Regions from separate parts of the Lelliottia jeotgali genome, predicted to be linked through region 1. Evidence: predicted binding sites of a transcription regulator. Region 1 holds the regulator's gene; each other region holds the start of a gene.

Region 1 (6,277 bases):
TAACATTGCATCGTTATGACCCAAATTATTCCATCAGATTTCGAGATCGCAGGCGCTGAGAGCGCAGACTTCGTGCCCATGCGGGGCGTGGCGAACCCACACCTGCAGACCATGCTGCCGAGGCTGCTGCGCCGAAAACTGCAGTTTACGCCGCACTGGCAGCGTCTCGACCTGCCGGACGGTGATTTCGTGGATTTAGCCTGGAGCGAAGATCCTGAACAGGCTAAACATAAACCGCGTCTGGTGTTGTTTCACGGTCTGGAAGGCAGTCTCCACAGCCCGTATGCCCACGGCCTGATCCACGCGGCAAAAGAGCGTGGCTGGCTCGGCGTGGTGATGCATTTTCGCGGCTGTAGCGGTGAACCGAATCGTCGCGAGCGCATTTATCACTCCGGTGAAACCGAAGACGGCACTTGGTTTTTGCACTGGCTGAAGAACAGCTACGGCAGCGTGCCGACCGCCGCTGTGGGCTATTCCCTGGGTGGCAATATGCTCGCCTGCCTGCTGGCTAAAGAGAGCGACACGGTCCCACTGGATGCGGCGGTGATCGTCTCCGCGCCGTTTATGCTTGAGCAGTGCAGCTATCATATGGAAAAGGGCTTTTCACGCGTCTATCAGCGCTACCTGCTGAACTTACTCAAGGCTAACGCCGCACGTAAGCTGAAGGCCTATCCAGATACCCTGCCGATCAGCCTGCAACAGCTGAAGCGTATGCGTCGCCTGCGCGAGTTTGACGATATGATCACCTCGAAGATCCACGGCTTTGCTGACGCCATCGACTATTATCGTCAGTGTAGCGCCATGCCGTTGCTGAACCAGATAACCAAACCGACGCTGATCATCCATGCGAAGGACGATCCCTTTATGGATCATCACTCCATTCCCGCGCCGGAACATCTGCCTGCAAACGTGCAGTATCAACTGACGGAGCACGGCGGCCACGTCGGCTTTATCGGCGGCACGTTGCGCCGCCCGAAAATGTGGCTGGAGTCGCGCATCCCCGACTGGTTAACCCCTTTTCTGGAGAGAGTAAAATGATGATTCCCTGGCAGGATCTGGCTCCCGAAACGCTGGATAGCCTGATTGAAAGCTTTGTATTACGCGAAGGCACCGATTATGGTGAACATGAACGTTCGCTTGAACAAAAGGTCGCCGATGTAAAACGGCAGCTACAAAGTGGCGAGGTGTTGCTGGTGTGGTCAGAACTGCACGAAACCGTCAACATCATGCCGCGCAATCAGTTTCGCGGTTGATTGTTCCATCTTTCCAGTCAGGGAGTTGCTATGTCCGCCAGACATCCGGTTATTGCCGTCACGGGTTCGAGTGGTGCGGGAACCACGACCACCAGCCTCGCTTTTCGCAAGATCTTCGCGCAGCTCAATCTGCGTGCTGCCGAGGTTGAGGGCGATAGTTTTCATCGCTTCACCCGTCCTGAAATGGACATGGCTATCCGCAAGGCCCGCGATTTAGGCAAGCACATCAGCTATTTCGGGCCAGACGCCAACGACTTCGGCCTGCTGGAACAGACTTTCCAGGATTACGGACATACGGGTAAAGGTCAGTCACGCAAATATCTGCACACCTATGACGAAGCGGTGCCGTGGAATCAGGTGCCTGGTACCTTCACACCGTGGCAGCCGCTGCCGGAACCGACCGATGTGCTGTTTTATGAGGGATTACACGGTGGCGTGGTGACTCCGCAGCACGACGTGGCGCGCCACGTGGATTTGCTGGTCGGCGTGGTGCCGATTGTCAATCTGGAGTGGATTCAGAAGCTGACCCGCGACATGAGCGAGCGCGGCCATTCGCGCGAAGCGGTGATGGATTCGGTAGTGCGTTCGATGGAAGATTACATTAACTTCCTGACGCCGCAGTTTTCCCGCACTCATATCAACTTCCAGCGCGTTCCCACAGTGGACACGTCCAACCCGTTTGCGGCAAAAACGATCCCTTCGCTGGACGAGAGTTTTGTGGTGATCCACTTCCGCAATCTGGACGATATTGATTATCCGTGGCTGCTGGCGATGCTGCAGGGCTCGTTTATCTCGCACATCAATACGCTGGTGGTGCCGGGTGGCAAAATGGGGCTGGCGATGGAATTGATCATGATGCCGCTGGTGCAACGGCTGATGGAAGGCAAGAAGATCGCCTAAGGTCTGTTGCCGGATGGCGCTGCGCTTATCCGGCCTACATTCAGGCTTTTGTAGGCCCGGTAAGCGTCGCGCCATCGGGCAAAATACCGCAGATGTTGCCTTTGTAGGACGGGTTAGCGAATCGCCACCCGCCAACGAATCAGGCGTCAATCACTTCATACGAATGCGTAATCTTTACCGCTTTTTCCAGCATCAACGCCACAGAGCAGTACTTCTCCGCAGACAAATCTACCGCGCGGGACACCGCGGCATCCTTCAGCTCTTTACCGGTGACGATAAAATGCAAATTGATGTGCGTAAACAGACGTGGCGCTTCCTCACGACGTTCTGACGTCAGTTTCACTTCGCAGTCGGTCACATCGTGACGGCCTTTTTGCAGAATCGACACCACGTCGATCGCACTACATCCGCCAGCGGCCATCAGCACCACTTCCATCGGGCTTGGCGCTTTATCTCCGGAGTTACCGTCCATCAAAATCTGGTGCCCTGAAGCGGATTCGCCAAGGAACGTTAAACCTTCAACCCATTTCACACGCGCTTGCATTTTCATTAACTCCAAAGTTGCATTTTTCAGAACAGATTACGCGTGCGTTACAATTCTCGCAACGGAAGGCGACCTGCATCATGCTGAAGCGAGACACCAGGAGACACGCGGCTAAAGCTATGCTAAAACAGTCTCGATGCTACAGTAATACATTGACGTTACACATGTATGCAGAGGACATCAAACTTTACTGGCTGCAAACATTGTGACAGCCAACTTCCCAGGTACGGGTAAGAATTCGATTGCAACCCCAGAGTCAGGATGCGATTTTGACTCTGAGACAGCTTATAACAGAGGATAACAGCGCATGGTGCTTGGCAAACCGCAAACAGACCCGACTCTCGAATGGTTCTTGTCTCATTGCCACATTCATAAGTACCCATCGAAGAGCACGCTGATTCACCAGGGTGAAAAAGCGGAAACGTTGTATTACATCGTCAAAGGCTCGGTGGCAGTGCTGATCAAAGATGAAGAAGGGAAAGAGATGATCCTTTCTTATCTGAACCAGGGCGATTTCATCGGTGAACTGGGCCTGTTTGAAGAAGGCCAGGAACGTAGCGCCTGGGTGCGCGCAAAATCCGCATGTGAAGTCGCTGAGATCTCCTACAAGAAATTCCGCCAGCTGATCCAGGTCAACCCGGACATCCTGATGCGTCTTTCTTCGCAGATGGCTCGCCGCCTGCAGGTCACTTCCGAGAAAGTGGGCAACCTCGCTTTCCTCGACGTTACTGGCCGCATCGCGCAGACACTGCTGAACCTGGCGAAACAACCTGACGCCATGACCCACCCGGACGGTATGCAAATTAAAATTACCCGTCAGGAAATTGGTCAGATCGTCGGCTGTTCTCGTGAGACCGTTGGCCGTATCCTGAAAATGCTGGAAGATCAAAACCTGATCTCCGCCCACGGTAAAACAATCGTGGTTTACGGAACGCGTTAATTCCGGAAAAAACGGCGTGCCATCGCAAGGTGTCACGCCGTTTTTGTCTCTGACGATTATGTGGCGCAGGCTGATTTATCACCCGGAAGTTAACTACGCACTACGTCAAACCCTGGTGTTATGTCTTCCCGTGGCCATTGGTTTAGTCCTGGGCCATCTGCAACAGGGGCTGCTTTTTTCTCTTGTTCCTGCCTGCTGCAACATTGCCGGTCTGGATACTCCCCACAAACGTTTTTTCAAACGCCTGATTATCGGCGGCTGCCTGTTTGCCGGGTGTAGCCTCGCCGTACAGCTGCTGCTGGCCCGCGATATCCCGCTGCCTTTAATCCTGACCGTGCTGGCGATGACGCTGGGCGTCACGGCGGAGATCAGCGCACTTCACGCCCGCCTGCTGCCCGCTTCACTGATTGCAGCGATATTCACGCTGAGCCTCGCCGGGAATATGCCCGTCTGGGAGCCGCTGCTGATCTACGCCGCCGGCACGCTGTGGTACGGGCTTTTTAACTGGTTTTGGTTCTGGATGTGGCGGGAACAGCCGCTGCGAGAATCCCTGAGCCTGCTGTACGTTCAGCTCGCCGATTATTGCGAAGCGAAATACACCCTGCTGACCCAGCACGCAGACCCGGAAAAATCATTGCCGCCGCTGCTGTCGCGCCAGCAAAAAGTGGTCGATTTAATCAGCCAGTGTTACCAACAACTGCACATGCTGGCGGCCAATAAAAATCATGAATACAAACGCCTGCTGCGTACCTTCCAGGTCGGGCTGGATCTGCAGGAACATATCTCAGTCAGCTTGCATCATCCGCAGGAGGTGCAAAAACTGGTAGAGCGCAGCCACGCCGAAGCAGTGCTGCGCTGGAATGCCCAGACGGTCGCGACTCGCCTGCGCGTGTTGGCGGACGATATTCTTTATCACCGCTACCCGACCCGCTTTACGATGGATAAACAGCTGGGTGCGCTGGAGAAAATTGCGCGCCAGCACCCGGATAACCCGGTCGGACAGTTTTGCGCCTGGCATTTCAGCCGTATCGCGCGGGTGTTGAGAACTCAGCGTCCGCTCTATGCACGTGACCTGATGGCCGATAAGCAAAAACGGCTGCCGCTGTTGCCTGCACTCAAAAGCTATCTGTCGCTGAAATCCGCCGCTCTGCGCAATGCCGCGCGCATCAGCGTGATGCTCAGCGCGGCCAGCCTGATGGGCGTGGCGCTGCACTTACCCAAACCCTACTGGATTTTAATGACCGTGCTGTTTGTCACTCAGAACGGATATGGCGCCACGCGGGTGCGCATTCTGCATCGGGCACTCGGCACGTTCGCGGGTTTGGTGATTGCTGGGGTGACGCTGCACTTCCACGTACCCGATGGCTACACCCTGCTGGGGATGCTGGTGATCACTCTGGTGGGGTATTTGATTATCCGTAAAAACTACGGCTGGGCGATGGTCGGGTTTACGGTGACGGCAGTGTATACCCTGCAACTGCTGACCCTGAACGGCGAGCAGTATATTGTCGCGCGGCTGGTCGATACGCTGATTGGCTGTCTGATTGCCTTTGGCGGGATGGTCTGGCTGTGGCCACAGTGGCAAAGCGGACTGTTACGCCAGAACGCCCATGACGCGCTCGAAGCCGATCAGCAGGCGATTCGGCTGATCCTGAGCGACGATCCTAAAGCATCGCCGCTGGCCTATCAGCGCATGAAGGTCAACCAGGCACACAACGCGCTGTTTAACTCCCTCAACCAGGCGATGCAGGAGCCGGGCTTTAATTCTCACTATCTGGCGGATATGAAGCTGTGGGTCACGCACAGCCAGTTTATCGTCGAGCATATCAACGCGATGACCACCCTGGCGCGCGAGCACACAATGCTGACACCGGATCTGGCGCAGCGCTATTTGCAGTCGTGTGAAATTGCCTTGCAGCGTTGCCAGCAGCGTCTGGAGTACGACGCGCCGGGAGAATCGGGGGATTCAAATATTCTTGAAGCGCCAGAGACGTTAACACACGGTCCGATGAGCACTCTGGAGCAGCATTTGCAGCGGGTATTGGGGCATTTGAACACCATGCACACCATTTCGTCGGTGGCATGGCGTCAGCGTCCGCATCACGGGGTTTGGTTGACGCGGATTTTGCGACGCAAAGAATCGTGATGGTTTACGCCCCGTAGGCCGGGTAAGGCGAAGCCGCCACCCGGCAATTTCCACTATCCCTGAACGATCTTCTTCACCGCACTGGCAAAGCGATGCATGCCGTCGTCGATATCCTGCCCATCAATCACCAGCGACGGCGCAAAGCGCATCACATCTGGCCCCGCATTAAGCACCATCACGCCTTCGTGCGCAGCGGCGTGGAGGAAATCACGCGCGCGGCCTTTGTACTGCGGCTTCAGTTCAGCCCCGACTAAAAGACCCATGCCGCGAATATCGCTGAACACGTCATATTGTGCGTCAATCTGCTGGAGATGCTGCACAAACTGCTCGCGCTTCGCATTCACACCGTTCAGCACTTCCGGCGTATTGATAATATCAAACGCCGCCCCGGCGATAGCGCACGCCAGCGGGTTGCCGCCGTAGGTGGAACCGTGCGAACCGACGTGGAAGGCCGACGCGATCTCCAGCGTGGTCAACACCGCGCTAACCGGGAA
Region 2 (6,277 bases), on a different contig from region 1:
AACGCTCGACAGAGCTATCTGGACCACGGATAGCCGCACTATTCCCCCGTTACCTGAGCAGCCGGGCGTTGAACTGAATCTGCCGCCAATGGATGGCGCAGAATGGCTGGCGATGTTTAACAAGGGCGTCGGGCAAAATGTCGATCAGGCGGCGCAGTTCCCGCAGCGCATCACTGTCCGTACTCCGGCTCTGACCCTGGGTGGGCAGCAGTGGAATAATCTCAGCATTGTCTCTGAACCGACGCTTAATGGATCGACTGTAGAAGCGCAGGGGCGTGAAATTAACGGCACGCTGACGATGCGTGACAACGCCCCGTGGCAGGCGGCGATTCGTTATCTCTACTATAACCCGACGACGGCAGCGAAAGGGCAAACGGGAACGGATTCGCCATTAGCCGAAGTTTCAAAAGTGGATTTCAGCGGCTGGCCTGATTTACAGCTGCGCTGCGCAGAATGCTGGCTCTGGGGGCAGAAATACGGCCGCATCGACGGTGACTTTAGTATTCAGGGCAATACCCTTAGCCTGGCAGGGGGCCTGATTGATACCGGTTTTGGCCGACTGACGGCAGACGGTGAATGGGTGAACGGTGCAGGCGACCAGCGCACCTCGCTGAAGGGAAAAGTAAAAGGCAATAAGCTGGATGCTGCGGCTAATTTCTTTGGCGTCAGCACCCCGCTACGCGGTTCTTCTTTTGATGTGAATTACGATCTGCACTGGCGCGCTGAGCCGTGGAAGCCGGACGAAGCGTCTCTCAACGGCATCCTGAAAACCAATCTGGGCAAAGGCGAGATCGCCGACGTCAGTACCGGCCATGCCGGGCAGTTGTTACGCTTGCTGAGTTTCGATGCGCTGCTGCGCAAACTGCGCTTTGACTTTAGCGACACCTTCAGCGAAGGGTTCTATTACGATTCCATTCGCAGCACGGCGTGGATCAAAGACGGCGTACTCCACACGGACGATACGCTGGTGGATGGCCTTGAGGCCGATATCGCCATGAAAGGCTCCGTCAATCTGGTGCGCCGAGAGCTGGACCTTGAGGCTGTGGTTGCGCCGGAAATCTCAGCGACCGTCGGCGTCGCAGCGGCGTTCGTGGTGAACCCGATTGTCGGCGCGGCGGTATTTGCCGCCAGCAAGGTGCTGGGGCCGTTGTGGAGCAAAGTATCAATCCTGCGTTATCGCATCACAGGTCCGGTTGATAAGCCGCAGATTAATGAGGTGCTCCGTCAGGCGCGCAAAGAAGCACAGCAATGATTTGACGCGGGCAAGTAATTGCCCCACTCTCATAAATAATGAATTTATTTACCGCCAACTGGCGGCAACGAACGAGTAGCAAAAACGATGAGTCTGAACCTGGTAAGTGAACATTTGCTCGCAGCGAACGGCCTGAGTCATCAGGACCTGTTTTCCATTCTCGCCCAACTGACCGAGCGCCGCCTCGATTACGGCGATCTCTATTTCCAGTCGAGCTACCACGAATCCTGGGTTTTAGAAGACAGCATCATTAAAGATGGCTCCTATAACATCGATCAGGGCGTTGGCGTTCGCGCCGTGAGCGGTGAGAAAACCGGTTTTGCCTATGCCGATCAAATTAGCCTGACCGCGCTTGAGCAAAGCGCCCAGGCGGCACGCACCATCGTACGTGAAACGGGCGATGGCCGCGTGAAAACGCTGGGCGAAGTGCAGCACACAGCGCTGTATACCAGCATCGATCCGCTGCAAAGCATGAGCCGCGAAGAGAAGCTGGATATCTTGCGCCGCGTAGACAAAGTGGCGCGTGCTGCGGATAAACGCGTGCAGGAAGTTTCTGCCAGCCTCAGCGGTGTGTATGAACTCATTCTGGTTGCCGCTACTGACGGTACTCTGGCGGCGGATGTGCGCCCGCTGGTTCGTCTGTCTGTGAGCGTGCAGGTGGAAGACGACGGTAAACGCGAGCGCGGCTCCAGCGGTGGCGGCGGTCGTTTCGGCTATGACTGGTTCCTGGCCGACGAAGACGGTGAAGTGCGTGCGGATGCCTGGGCGAAAGAAGCTGTGCGTATGGCGATGGTCAATCTCAATGCGGTAGCAGCACCCGCCGGTACGCTGCCGGTCGTCCTTGGCGCGGGCTGGCCTGGCGTGCTGCTGCACGAAGCGGTCGGTCACGGTCTGGAAGGCGATTTTAACCGTCGCGGCACCTCTGTGTTCAGTGGTCAGATGGGCGAACTGGTGGCCTCTGAGCTGTGTACCGTTGTGGATGATGGCACCATGACCGATCGTCGTGGCTCAATCTCCATCGACGATGAAGGGACGCCAGGACAGTACAACGTGCTGATCGAAAACGGCATCCTGAAAGGTTACATGCAGGACAAACTCAACGCGCGCCTGATGGGCGTCGCACCTACCGGTAACGGCCGTCGTGAGTCCTACGCGCATCTGCCGATGCCGCGCATGACCAACACCTATATGCTGGCGGGTAAGTCCACGCCGCAGGAGATTATCGAATCGGTGGATTACGGTATCTTCGCGCCAAACTTCGGCGGCGGTCAGGTGGATATCACCTCCGGCAAGTTTGTCTTCTCAACGTCAGAGGCCTATCTGATTGAGAAAGGCAAAGTCACCAAAGCGGTGAAAGGTGCCACGCTGATTGGTTCCGGTATCGAAGCGATGCAGCAGATTTCGATGGTCGGCAACGATCTGAAGCTGGATAAAGGCGTGGGCGTCTGCGGTAAAGAGGGCCAGAGTCTGCCGGTTGGCGTCGGTCAGCCGACGCTGAAAGTGGACAACCTGACCGTCGGCGGTACGGCCTGACCTGAACAATCCTGAAAAAAATGGCGCGCCTCAATAAGGCGCGCCATTTTTTTATGTGACGCTTATCGGACGCTGTTCAGCGGTATCTCAGGATCGGGCTCACGCGTGATGCGGTTGCGTAAATCACGACGAATAATTTCGATCGACCAGAACCAGACCAGGTGTCCCACAATCTCGGAAACGTGTTCGTACCAGGGCAGAGTAAACAGCGGCGGTGTCAGCCCCATCAGCGGGAATGAAATCATATGGACAAAAATCTGCGCTAATGCCCCAGCGAATAACCCCTGCCAGAGTTTTATTTTCGGGAAGACTTCTGCCACAACGCAATAGCCTACAGCGAACACGATGGAGAAAATAATATGTGTTACGCCAACCCAGTTAAATACATGCCCAGCAAATGAATAAACCGCTGCGTTTGGATCGACGACGCCCAGCCAGTCACGCAGGAATACATAGGGAGGATTGAGGAAATTACGCGAGCAATCAATTTGGCTGGCTGCTCTGATTAATTGTTCTGGTCCACATGCAGCGCTGAATAAATCGGTTGGACTGCGTGGAGGAAGTGGGACCTCTGCGCCCCATTTGACAAAGGCCGAGACGATTCCGGCGATCAGCCCAATGAACGCGGCAAGCCCATAGCGCCTGCGTGAAGGCGGTGTTTGTTCAAACAGATTCATTTTTATTCCTTGTTTAAATAATTCCTGAGTAACATTATTTTTATAAAGTATATTTTTAACAAATAAATAACTCCTGATACCCAAATACGATAAATGGCAAATGGCGAAGGTGTCAATTCGCCATTATTAATAGAATTGAGTGAAATATCTTAATTATTCCTTCCTTCTGCCTCGCATTCCCTGATACAACTCCGCCACTTCGACAAAATAATCTGTCAGATAATTAATGCACACCTGAACCTTGAGCGGCAGTTTGTCCTTTTCAGTATACAGGGCATACACCGGGCGCGGGTCGGACTGATAGCGTGGGAACAGGATCTCAAGCTCGCCGCTGTTGATCTCATTGATCACCCACATCAGCGGTACGTAGGCAATGCCCGCACCAGCAACCAGCCAGCGGGAAATGGTCATCGGATCGTTAGTCACAAATCGCCCTTGCGGCAGCAATTTTGTGGAAAGCCCTTCCGGGGCGATCAGCTCAAACTCGTTGTCCGGGCGCACGCTGTATTCCAGCCATGAATGATTGCTCAGATCGGCGGGTTTTTCCGGCACCCCAAACTGCGCCAGATAATTTTTTGAGGCGCAGACCACCATCGGCATACTGCCCAGACGGCGCGAAAACAGGCTGGAGTCCTGTAACGCGCCGACGCGGATCACCACATCCAGTCCGTCGGCGATCAGGTCCGGTGCGGGGATGCCGGTGACTAAATTGACCGCCAGTCCTGGATACTCTTTGAGCATTTCTGCCGTCATACTGGCGAGGACATTTTGTGCCATAGTTGAAGAACACCCGATCCGCAGCGTGCCGATAGGCGTGTTATTGAATGCGTAGAGTTGTTCATGCACGTCCTGGACTTCGTGCAGCATCCGACGACAGCCCTGGTAATAAATTTTGCCTGCCTCCGTCAGCCCAATGCTGCGGGTGCTGCGGTTCAGCAGTTTGACCTGCAGCTCATCTTCCAGTTTTGACACCGTCTGGCTGATGGAGGAAACACTCATTTGCAGCTGGCGGGCAGCGGCGGTAAAGGAGCCAAATTCGACGACTTTGGCAAACACAGACATGCGCTTTAAACGTTCCATTGTTCACTCTGGCTTAAAAGTGATTTAGATCACATATTATAGATAACAGCATAACAGTTACGTTAATATATTATTACTGACATAACAGCTTCACCATTCCCGCCCGGCTTTTCTTGCCCTTCAGCGATGGTGTGAGCTAAACAAAAAACTGTCGCCTGCTCGCTCTCAAATCAAGGTCAACATGAGTCTGTTTCCCGTTATCGTGGTGTTCGGTCTGTCGTTCCCACCGATTTTCTTCGAACTAATTTTATCACTGGCGATTTTCTGGCTGGTGCGCAAGGTGCTGGTCCCGACCGGTATCTACGACTTTGTCTGGCACCCTGCACTGTTTAATACCGCGCTGTATTGCTGCCTGTTTTACTTAATATCGCGCATGTTTGTCTGAGGTAGATGTGAAAACACTAACAAGAAATATCTCCCGTACCGCCATTACCGTGGCGTTGGTAGTCCTGGCGTTCATCGCTATTTTCCGCGCCTGGGTGTTTTATACCGAGTCGCCGTGGACGCGCGATGCGCGTTTCAGCGCTGACGTCGTGGCGATCGCACCGGATGTCGCCGGGCTTATCACTGCGGTTAATGTGCGTGATAACCAGCTGGTGAAGAAAGATCAGGTGCTTTTCACCATTGATCAGCCGCGCTACCAAAAAGCCCTCGAAGAAGCTGAAGCAGACGTCGCTTATTACCGCGCACTTGCCACGGAAAAACGCCGTGAAGCTGGACGACGCAATCAGCTTGGCGTTCAGGCCATGTCGCGTGAAGAGATTGACCAGTCCAATAACGTTCTGCAAACCGTGCTCCATCAGCAGTCAAAAGCAGAAGCCACGCGTGATCTGGCGAAACTGGATCTGGAACGCACAGTGATCCGTGCGCCCTCTGACGGCTGGGTGACTAACCTCAACGTCTACACCGGGGAATTTATCACCCGCGGCTCGACCGCCGTGGCGCTGGTGAAACAGCACTCTTTCTACATTCTTGCCTATATGGAAGAGACCAAACTCGAAGGCGTGCGTCCAGGCTACCGCGCTGAAATCACGCCGCTCGGCAGCAACCGCGTGCTCAAAGGCACGGTGGATAGTGTCGCCGCTGGCGTCACTAACTCCAGCGCGACGCGTGATAGCAAAGGGATGGCAACGGTCGATTCTAATCTTGAGTGGGTTCGTCTGGCGCAACGCGTGCCGGTGCGCATTCGTCTGGATGAAGAGCAGGGTAATCTGTGGCCGGCCGGCACGACCGCGACGGTGGTGATCACGGGCGAAAAAGACCGCGATGCCAACAACGATTCTCTGTTCCGCAAAATCGCGCATCGTCTGCGTGAGATTGGTTGATTGTGATGGGTATTTTTACCATCGCCAGCCAGCATGTACGCTTCGCCGTTAAGCTGGCGTGCGCCATCGTGCTGGCGCTGTTTGTCGGTTTCCACTTCCAGCTGGAAACACCGCGTTGGGCGGTACTGACGGCAGCGATAGTTGCGGCGGGCCCCGCTTTCGCGGCAGGCGGCGAACCTTACTCTGGTGCTATCCGCTATCGCGGTATGCTGCGTATTGTCGGGACCTTTATCGGCTGTATCGCGGCGCTGACGATCATCATCACCATGATTCGCTCCCCGCTGATGATGCTGATGGTGTGCTGTATCTGGGCGGGTTTTTGTACCTGGATCTCTTCCCTGGTCAAAGTGGAAAACTCCTACGCCTGGGGGTTGTCCGGGTATACCGCGCTGATCATTGTTATCACCATC
Region 3 (6,277 bases), on a different contig from region 1:
TTGAGTTCTCCGCGCGCCTGGCCAACCAGGTGCACTTACGCTCCCTGCGCGATGCCTTCGCCACGGTGATGCCGATCTTCATCCTTGCCGGTCTTGCGGTACTGGTGAATAACGTGGTGTTTCCGTGGGTGCTGGAGGGGGAAACCCTTACCCAGTTCAAGGTGTGGGGCGAGGCGATTATCAACGGCACGCTGAACATTGCGGCGCTGTTGCTGGCGCCAATGATTGCCTGGTCGCTGGCGCGCAACAAAGATTTCGACAACCCGGTTTCGGCAGTGGTTATCGCCGTGAGCAGTTTTATCATTATGATGCCGATGCAGTTGCAACTGGTGCCTGTCGGCAGCCAGACAGCGGTGAACGTCACCCAGGTGCTGACCTTCGGCAATATCGGCTCGACGGGAATTTTTGCCGGGGTGCTGATCGGCCTGATCTCTACCGAAGTGTTTATCGCGATTTCGCGCCTGAAAGCGCTGCACATTTCGCTGGGCGAGAACGTCCCGCCTGCGGTGAGCAAATCCTTTACGGCGCTGATCCCGACCATCATTACGCTCTCGCTGTTCGCCATTGTGGCGGCGCTGCTGGCGAACGTGCTGCACACGGATCTGATCCACCTGATCACCCATTTCATCCAGCAGCCGCTCCGACTGATTAACACCAGTCTGCCCGGCACCATTTTTATCTACAGCTTCGGGAATTTCCTGTTTACGCTCGGTATTCACCAGTCGGTGGTGAACAGCGTGATTCTGGAACCTTTCCTGTTAATCAACACCAATGAGAACATGCTGGCCTTCGCCAACGGTCAGCCAATCCCGCATATCATCAACAATATTTTTGTCCCGACCTTCGGCATGATTGGCGGGACGGGCAGCACTATTTCGCTGCTGATTGCCATCTTCATCTTCTCGCGCCAGAAATCGGCCAAACAGGTGGCGCGGCTGTCGCTGGCGCCGGGGCTGTTTAACATCAACGAGCCGGTGATTTTCGGTCTGCCGATTGTCTTCAACCTGCCGCTGATGATCCCGTTTGTGTTGCTTCCGGCGATCGGAATTTACTTCGCCTGGCTCTGTACCACGCTCGGGCTGATGTCGCGCTGCGTGGTGATGATCCCGTGGACCACGCCGCCGATACTTAGCGCCTGGCTGGCGACGGCAGGGGACTGGCGGGCGGTAGTGGTTCAGTTGGCAATCATTGTATTTGGTGTATTCTTCTACCTGCCTTTCCTCAAGATTGCTGAGAGGGTGGCGTTGAAAAACAGTGTGATAGCGGATTAATCAAAAGGAAAAGGCATGGCGGCGAAGTACATCACCATCGCGCGGGAAATTAAGAAACGCATTATCAGCCAGCAGTATGCCGCCAATGAACCGCTGCCAGACCAGTTTGCGCTGGCGGCGGAGTTCAGCACCAGCCGGATGACCATCCAGCAGGCGATGCGCCAGCTAATAGTGGAAGGACTCGTCTATACGCGCCAGGGGCAGGGGACCTTTATCCGTAAAAACTTCCTGCAACTCTCCCAGTGGGATCTCTCCGGCAGCGACTACTTCGGTGCGACCAAAACCTGGGAACATCTCGGGACGGTGAGCAGCAAAGTGGTTCATTTCGAGCTGCGCTTCCCGAACGAGAAAGAGCAGTCGTCCCTGATGATTAACGCCGATACGCCGATCTATGATTTCATCCGCCTGCGCTCCCTCAACGGTGAGCCGATGTCGCTGGATTCCACGGTCATGCCGCTGAATCTGGTGCCGGGACTCAATAAAACCCATCTCGAAAGCTCGGTGTTCCAGTATGTCCAGGAGACGCTGGGGCTGAAAATTATGGGGTCGTATCGCGTAGTGCGGGCGCTAAAACCGAATGCGCTGGATATGCAGCATCTGGTCTGCGAGCAAACTGACCCGGTGCTGGAAGTGGAACAGGTCATCTATCTTGAGGATGGCACGCCGCTGGAATACGCCCATTGCCATTATCGCTACGATCACGGCGGCATCGTTATCGTGAATAACGGGTAATAAAAAAGCGGGCTGATGAGCCCGCTTTTTTGTTTGCGACAACTTAAATCAATTCAAACGTACCGGCATACCGGAACGGTTCTGCACCGCCTGATCAACAACCGTCGGTTCAACGTCCGCCTGGCTGGTCACAGCCTGGATGTTGCTTTTCAGGTTAATCGGTACGATTTCGTTGTTGTTAATCTGATCTTCGCTGGTGGACAGCGGGTTATGCACTTCGATATAGCGGCTGCCATCCGGCTCGGAGGTCGCTTTGACCGGTTCGTTGATGAACTGGACGCGAGTACCGACCGGAACATTCTCGAACAGGAATTTGATATCGTCGTTACGCAGACGCACACAGCCGTGGCTCACGCGAAGACCAATACCAAAGTTCGCGTTGGTGCCGTGGATAGCATACAGACGGCCAATGTACAGCGCGTACAGACCCATAGGGTTGTCCGGGCCGGCAGGCACAACGGCTGGCAGCGGTTCACCGGCAGCGATGTACTCGGCGTGCATTTTGGCAGTCGGCGTCCAGGTTGGGCCCGCTTTCTTACGCTCTACTTTGGTGGTCCAGTTCAGCGGGGTGTCTTTACCCAACTGACCGATACCAATCGGCAGAACGATGACGGTATTGGTGCCTTTCGGGTAGTAATACAGGCGCATTTCGGCACTGTTGATCACAATACCTTCATGGACGGTATCCGGCAGAATCAGCTGCTGAGGGATGTTCAACACCGTACCCGCTTTAGGCAGATACGGGTCAACGCCGGGGTTTGCTTCCAGCATGTTGGACAGGCCCAATTGGTACTCAGCGGCATAATATTCCAGCGGCTGTGAGTTGCCTTCCGGAACAATAACCACCTGGTTTTGACCCACCAGACGGCTACCGTCTGTCGGCAGCGGATAAGTCACCGCAGAAGCGGTATTGCAAAAACCTACTACGGCTAACGCCGCCGCAAAAAGCGTTGATAATTTCATATTCATGTTATGCGAGGTATCTTTGCCACTCTGGCGATTAGTTGATGAGTCTGAATCATTGATGGGAGCGCATTATATGTGCATTCCCTCGCGCATGGAATTCAGATGTGTACGAAATCACATTTTTTTCGATTTTGTTAAAGTTTAGTGCTTCGTTGCAACACGGGATCTCAATTCGGAATTGTGGCATAATGCCGTGTTTATCACACTTTTTCGCAGGAATCTCTCCGTGTTAGTTACCAGCAACATCACTATGCAGTTTGGCAGTAAGCCGCTGTTCGAAAACATTTCCGTCAAATTTGGCGGCGGCAACCGTTACGGCCTGATTGGTGCCAACGGTAGCGGAAAATCCACCTTTATGAAAATTCTCGGCGGCGATTTAGAGCCGACGCTTGGCAACGTGTCGCTCGACCCTAATGAGCGCCTCGGTAAGCTGCGTCAGGATCAGTTCGCCTTTGAAGAGTTTTCAGTGCTCGACACCGTGATCATGGGACACGGGGAACTGTGGGAAGTGAAGCAAGAGCGCGACCGCATCTACGCGCTGGCTGAAATGAGCGAAGAAGACGGCTATAAAGTGGCCGATCTTGAAGTGCTTTACGGTGAAATGGACGGCTACTCTGCGGAGTCACGTGCCGGTGAACTGCTGCTCGGCGTCGGTATTCCGGTGGAGCAACATTACGGCCTGATGAGCGAAGTCGCACCAGGCTGGAAGCTGCGTGTGCTTCTGGCGCAGGCGCTGTTCTCCAATCCAGAAATTCTGCTGCTCGATGAACCGACGAACAACCTGGACATCGACACCATTCGCTGGCTGGAGCAGGTGCTGAACGAACGTGGCAGTACCATGATCATCATTTCGCACGACCGTCACTTCCTGAACATGGTCTGCACCCACATGGCCGATCTGGACTACGGCGAGCTGCGCGTTTATCCGGGCAACTACGACGAGTACATGACGGCGGCGACTCAGGCGCGTGAACGCCTGTTGTCTGATAACGCCAAGAAAAAAGCGCAGATTGCTGATCTGCAATCCTTCGTCAGCCGCTTTAGCGCCAACGCCTCTAAGTCACGTCAGGCAACTTCTCGTGCGCGTCAGATTGACAAAATTAAGCTGGATGAAGTGAAAGCTTCCAGCCGTCAGAACCCATTCATTCGCTTCGAGCAGGACAAGAAACTGTTCCGTAATGCGCTGGAAGTGGAAGCGCTGGCGAAAGGTTTTGATAATGGCCCGCTGTTCAAAAAACTCAATCTGCTGCTGGAAGTGGGCGAGAAAATTGCGGTACTGGGTGCGAACGGCGTGGGTAAATCAACCCTGCTGAAAACCCTGGTGGGCGAACTGACGCCTGACCACGGTACGGTGAAATGGTCTGAAAACGCCCAGCTTGGTTATTACGCGCAGGATCACGAATACGAATTCGAAAACGATCTGACCGTCTTCGACTGGATGAGCCAGTGGAAGCAGGAAGGCGACGACGAGCAGGTCGTGCGCGGTATTCTGGGCCGTCTGCTGTTCAGCCAGGACGACATCAAAAAGCCTGCTAAAGTGCTTTCTGGTGGTGAAAAGGGTCGCATGCTGTTCGGTAAACTGATGATGGAAAAACCAAACATCCTCATCATGGACGAACCGACCAACCACCTGGATATGGAATCTATCGAATCGCTGAACATGGCGCTGGAAATGTATCAGGGCACCCTGATCTTCGTTTCCCACGACCGTGAATTTGTGAGCTCCCTGGCAACCCGCGTGATTGAGATTACGCCGGAACGCATCGTGGACTTCACCGGTAATTACGAAGATTACCTGCGCAGTAAAGGTATCGATAATTAATGCAGTAAAGCCGGGTGGCGCTCACGCTTACCCGGCCTACAAGGTCAATGCAAAACGGCAACCCAAGGGTTGCCGTTTTTAATGTTTTCTCCCTCTCCCTGTGGGAGAGGGTTGGGGTGAGGGCATCAAACCACACCGATCCCGTAGGCCGGGTAAGGCGAAGCCGCCACCCGGCAATCAACGGCTACAAAGCCCACTCACTCTGCTCAATCCCGTTGATCAACAACTGACGTTTCTCACCCACTGGTAACGACACCTTCAGCGCTTTCCACGCCGGACGATAATCCCCGCGCGCCGTCACGTTCAAGTTGATAGTTGAGCCTTCGCACACCATCTCCCACTCCAGCCACAGCGCATTGCCTTTCTGATAACCCCAGCTTTCGCCGTCGTCTTCAAACAGCAGACCAGATGTCGTACCCACGCCTTTCAGCGGGAATAATTTCAGCTCGCGGGTATCGTCTTTCGCGGCGCTCACATGGGTGATGCGTTCGCTGAGCGGCAGACCCGCACCGGCGCGTACCAGTAGCGGCAGTTTTTCCAATGGTGCATCACGGACGATCCACTGACCGCCGGAGAACCATTCATGAGTGTAAAAATCGTACCAGCCGGTTTCGTTATCCGGCAGCCAGAGGCGGCGCTCGCGCTGGCCTTGTTCGACCACGCTGGCAACCAGCACATCGCGACCCAGCAGGAAATCGTCACACTCTTCGAACGTTTGCGCGTCATGCTCGTGATCGAGGAAGGTCGGGCGCAGCATCGGCTCGTCATCTGCATGGGCCTGCCACAGCAGGGTGTAGAGATACGGCAGCAGGCGATAGCGCAGTTCAATCGCACCGCGAATGGCAGGTGTCACGCCCGGATACATCCACGGCTCATTCACAGTGTGATCGTCATTCCATGAGTGAATGGTAAAGCGCGGATGCATCACGCCGTTTTGCACCCAGCGCACAAACAGCTCGGCATCTGGTTTATCGCCGGAGAAACCGCCGACATCGTGTCCGACGTTAAACAGCCCGGAGAGGCTCATGCCCAGCCCCATGCGGGTGTTATAGCGAAGGGTGTCCCAGTTGGTGCGGTTGTCGCCGCTCCAGGTCTGAACGTAGCGCTGCATACCGGCGCAGCCGGAGCGGGAGATCAGGTACGGACGTTTGTCCGGGGCAAAACGCTGCTGAGCTTCCATCGAGGCGCGCATCATCAGCAACGGCATCACCGGGCGGATATGCTTGATCGCAATCTCCTGACCAAATCCGTGGCAGCATGCTTCCCCGTCCCAGACTTCAAACTCGTTGTTGTCGTTCCAGGTGGAGTCGATACCCATTTCCAGCAGTTGCGTGGTTACGCCTTCCTGCCACCACTGAATGGTCTGCGGATGGGTAAAGTCGAGGTGCGACCCTTCGTCATCCCAGAAGCTGGAACGTTCTGGCGCATCGGTTTCTGAATCACGGATAAACAAGCCGCGTTCTGCCACTTCGTTATAGCGTGGATG

The links. The regulator CRP, encoded in region 1, controls carbon source genes, mostly activating them, when cyclic AMP is high. The targets are predictions, from matches to a motif close to ATGTGANNNNNNTCACAT.
Region 2: a site for CRP is predicted at 4,560-4,577, ahead of aaeR (HTH-type transcriptional activator AaeR). Genes of this name have one in related genera too.
Region 3: a site for CRP is predicted at 3,072-3,089, ahead of ldtB (L,D-transpeptidase LdtB). Genes of this name have one in related genera too.

The regions. Positions count from the first base shown of each region.
Region 1 covers NZ_JAENMQ010000015.1:20,535-26,811, forward strand. The annotation lists gene JBO43_RS20535 (hydrolase) at 16-1,038, shown strand; gene JBO43_RS20540 (YheU family protein) at 1,035-1,253, shown strand; gene JBO43_RS20545 (phosphoribulokinase) at 1,284-2,153, shown strand; gene JBO43_RS20550 (OsmC family protein) at 2,293-2,697, opposite strand; gene crp (cAMP-activated global transcriptional regulator CRP) at 3,005-3,637, shown strand; gene JBO43_RS20560 (YccS/YhfK family putative transporter) at 3,696-5,783, shown strand; gene argD (bifunctional acetylornithine/succinyldiaminopimelate transaminase) at 5,837-6,277, opposite strand, start outside.
Region 2 covers NZ_JAENMQ010000009.1:32,510-38,786, forward strand. The annotation lists gene yhdP (AsmA2 domain-containing protein YhdP) at 1-1,252, shown strand, start outside; gene tldD (metalloprotease TldD) at 1,340-2,785, shown strand; gene JBO43_RS16030 (YagU family protein) at 2,848-3,462, opposite strand; gene aaeR (HTH-type transcriptional activator AaeR) at 3,616-4,542, opposite strand; gene aaeX (p-hydroxybenzoic acid efflux pump operon protein AaeX) at 4,724-4,927, shown strand; gene aaeA (p-hydroxybenzoic acid efflux pump subunit AaeA) at 4,935-5,867, shown strand; gene aaeB (p-hydroxybenzoic acid efflux pump subunit AaeB) at 5,873-6,277, shown strand, end outside.
Region 3 covers NZ_JAENMQ010000010.1:129,357-135,633, forward strand. The annotation lists gene JBO43_RS17370 (PTS sugar transporter subunit IIC) at 1-1,271, shown strand, start outside; gene JBO43_RS17375 (GntR family transcriptional regulator) at 1,287-2,003, shown strand; gene ldtB (L,D-transpeptidase LdtB) at 2,052-2,972, opposite strand; gene JBO43_RS17385 (ABC-F family ATPase) at 3,196-4,791, shown strand; gene JBO43_RS17390 (glycoside hydrolase family 31 protein) at 4,976-6,277, opposite strand, start outside.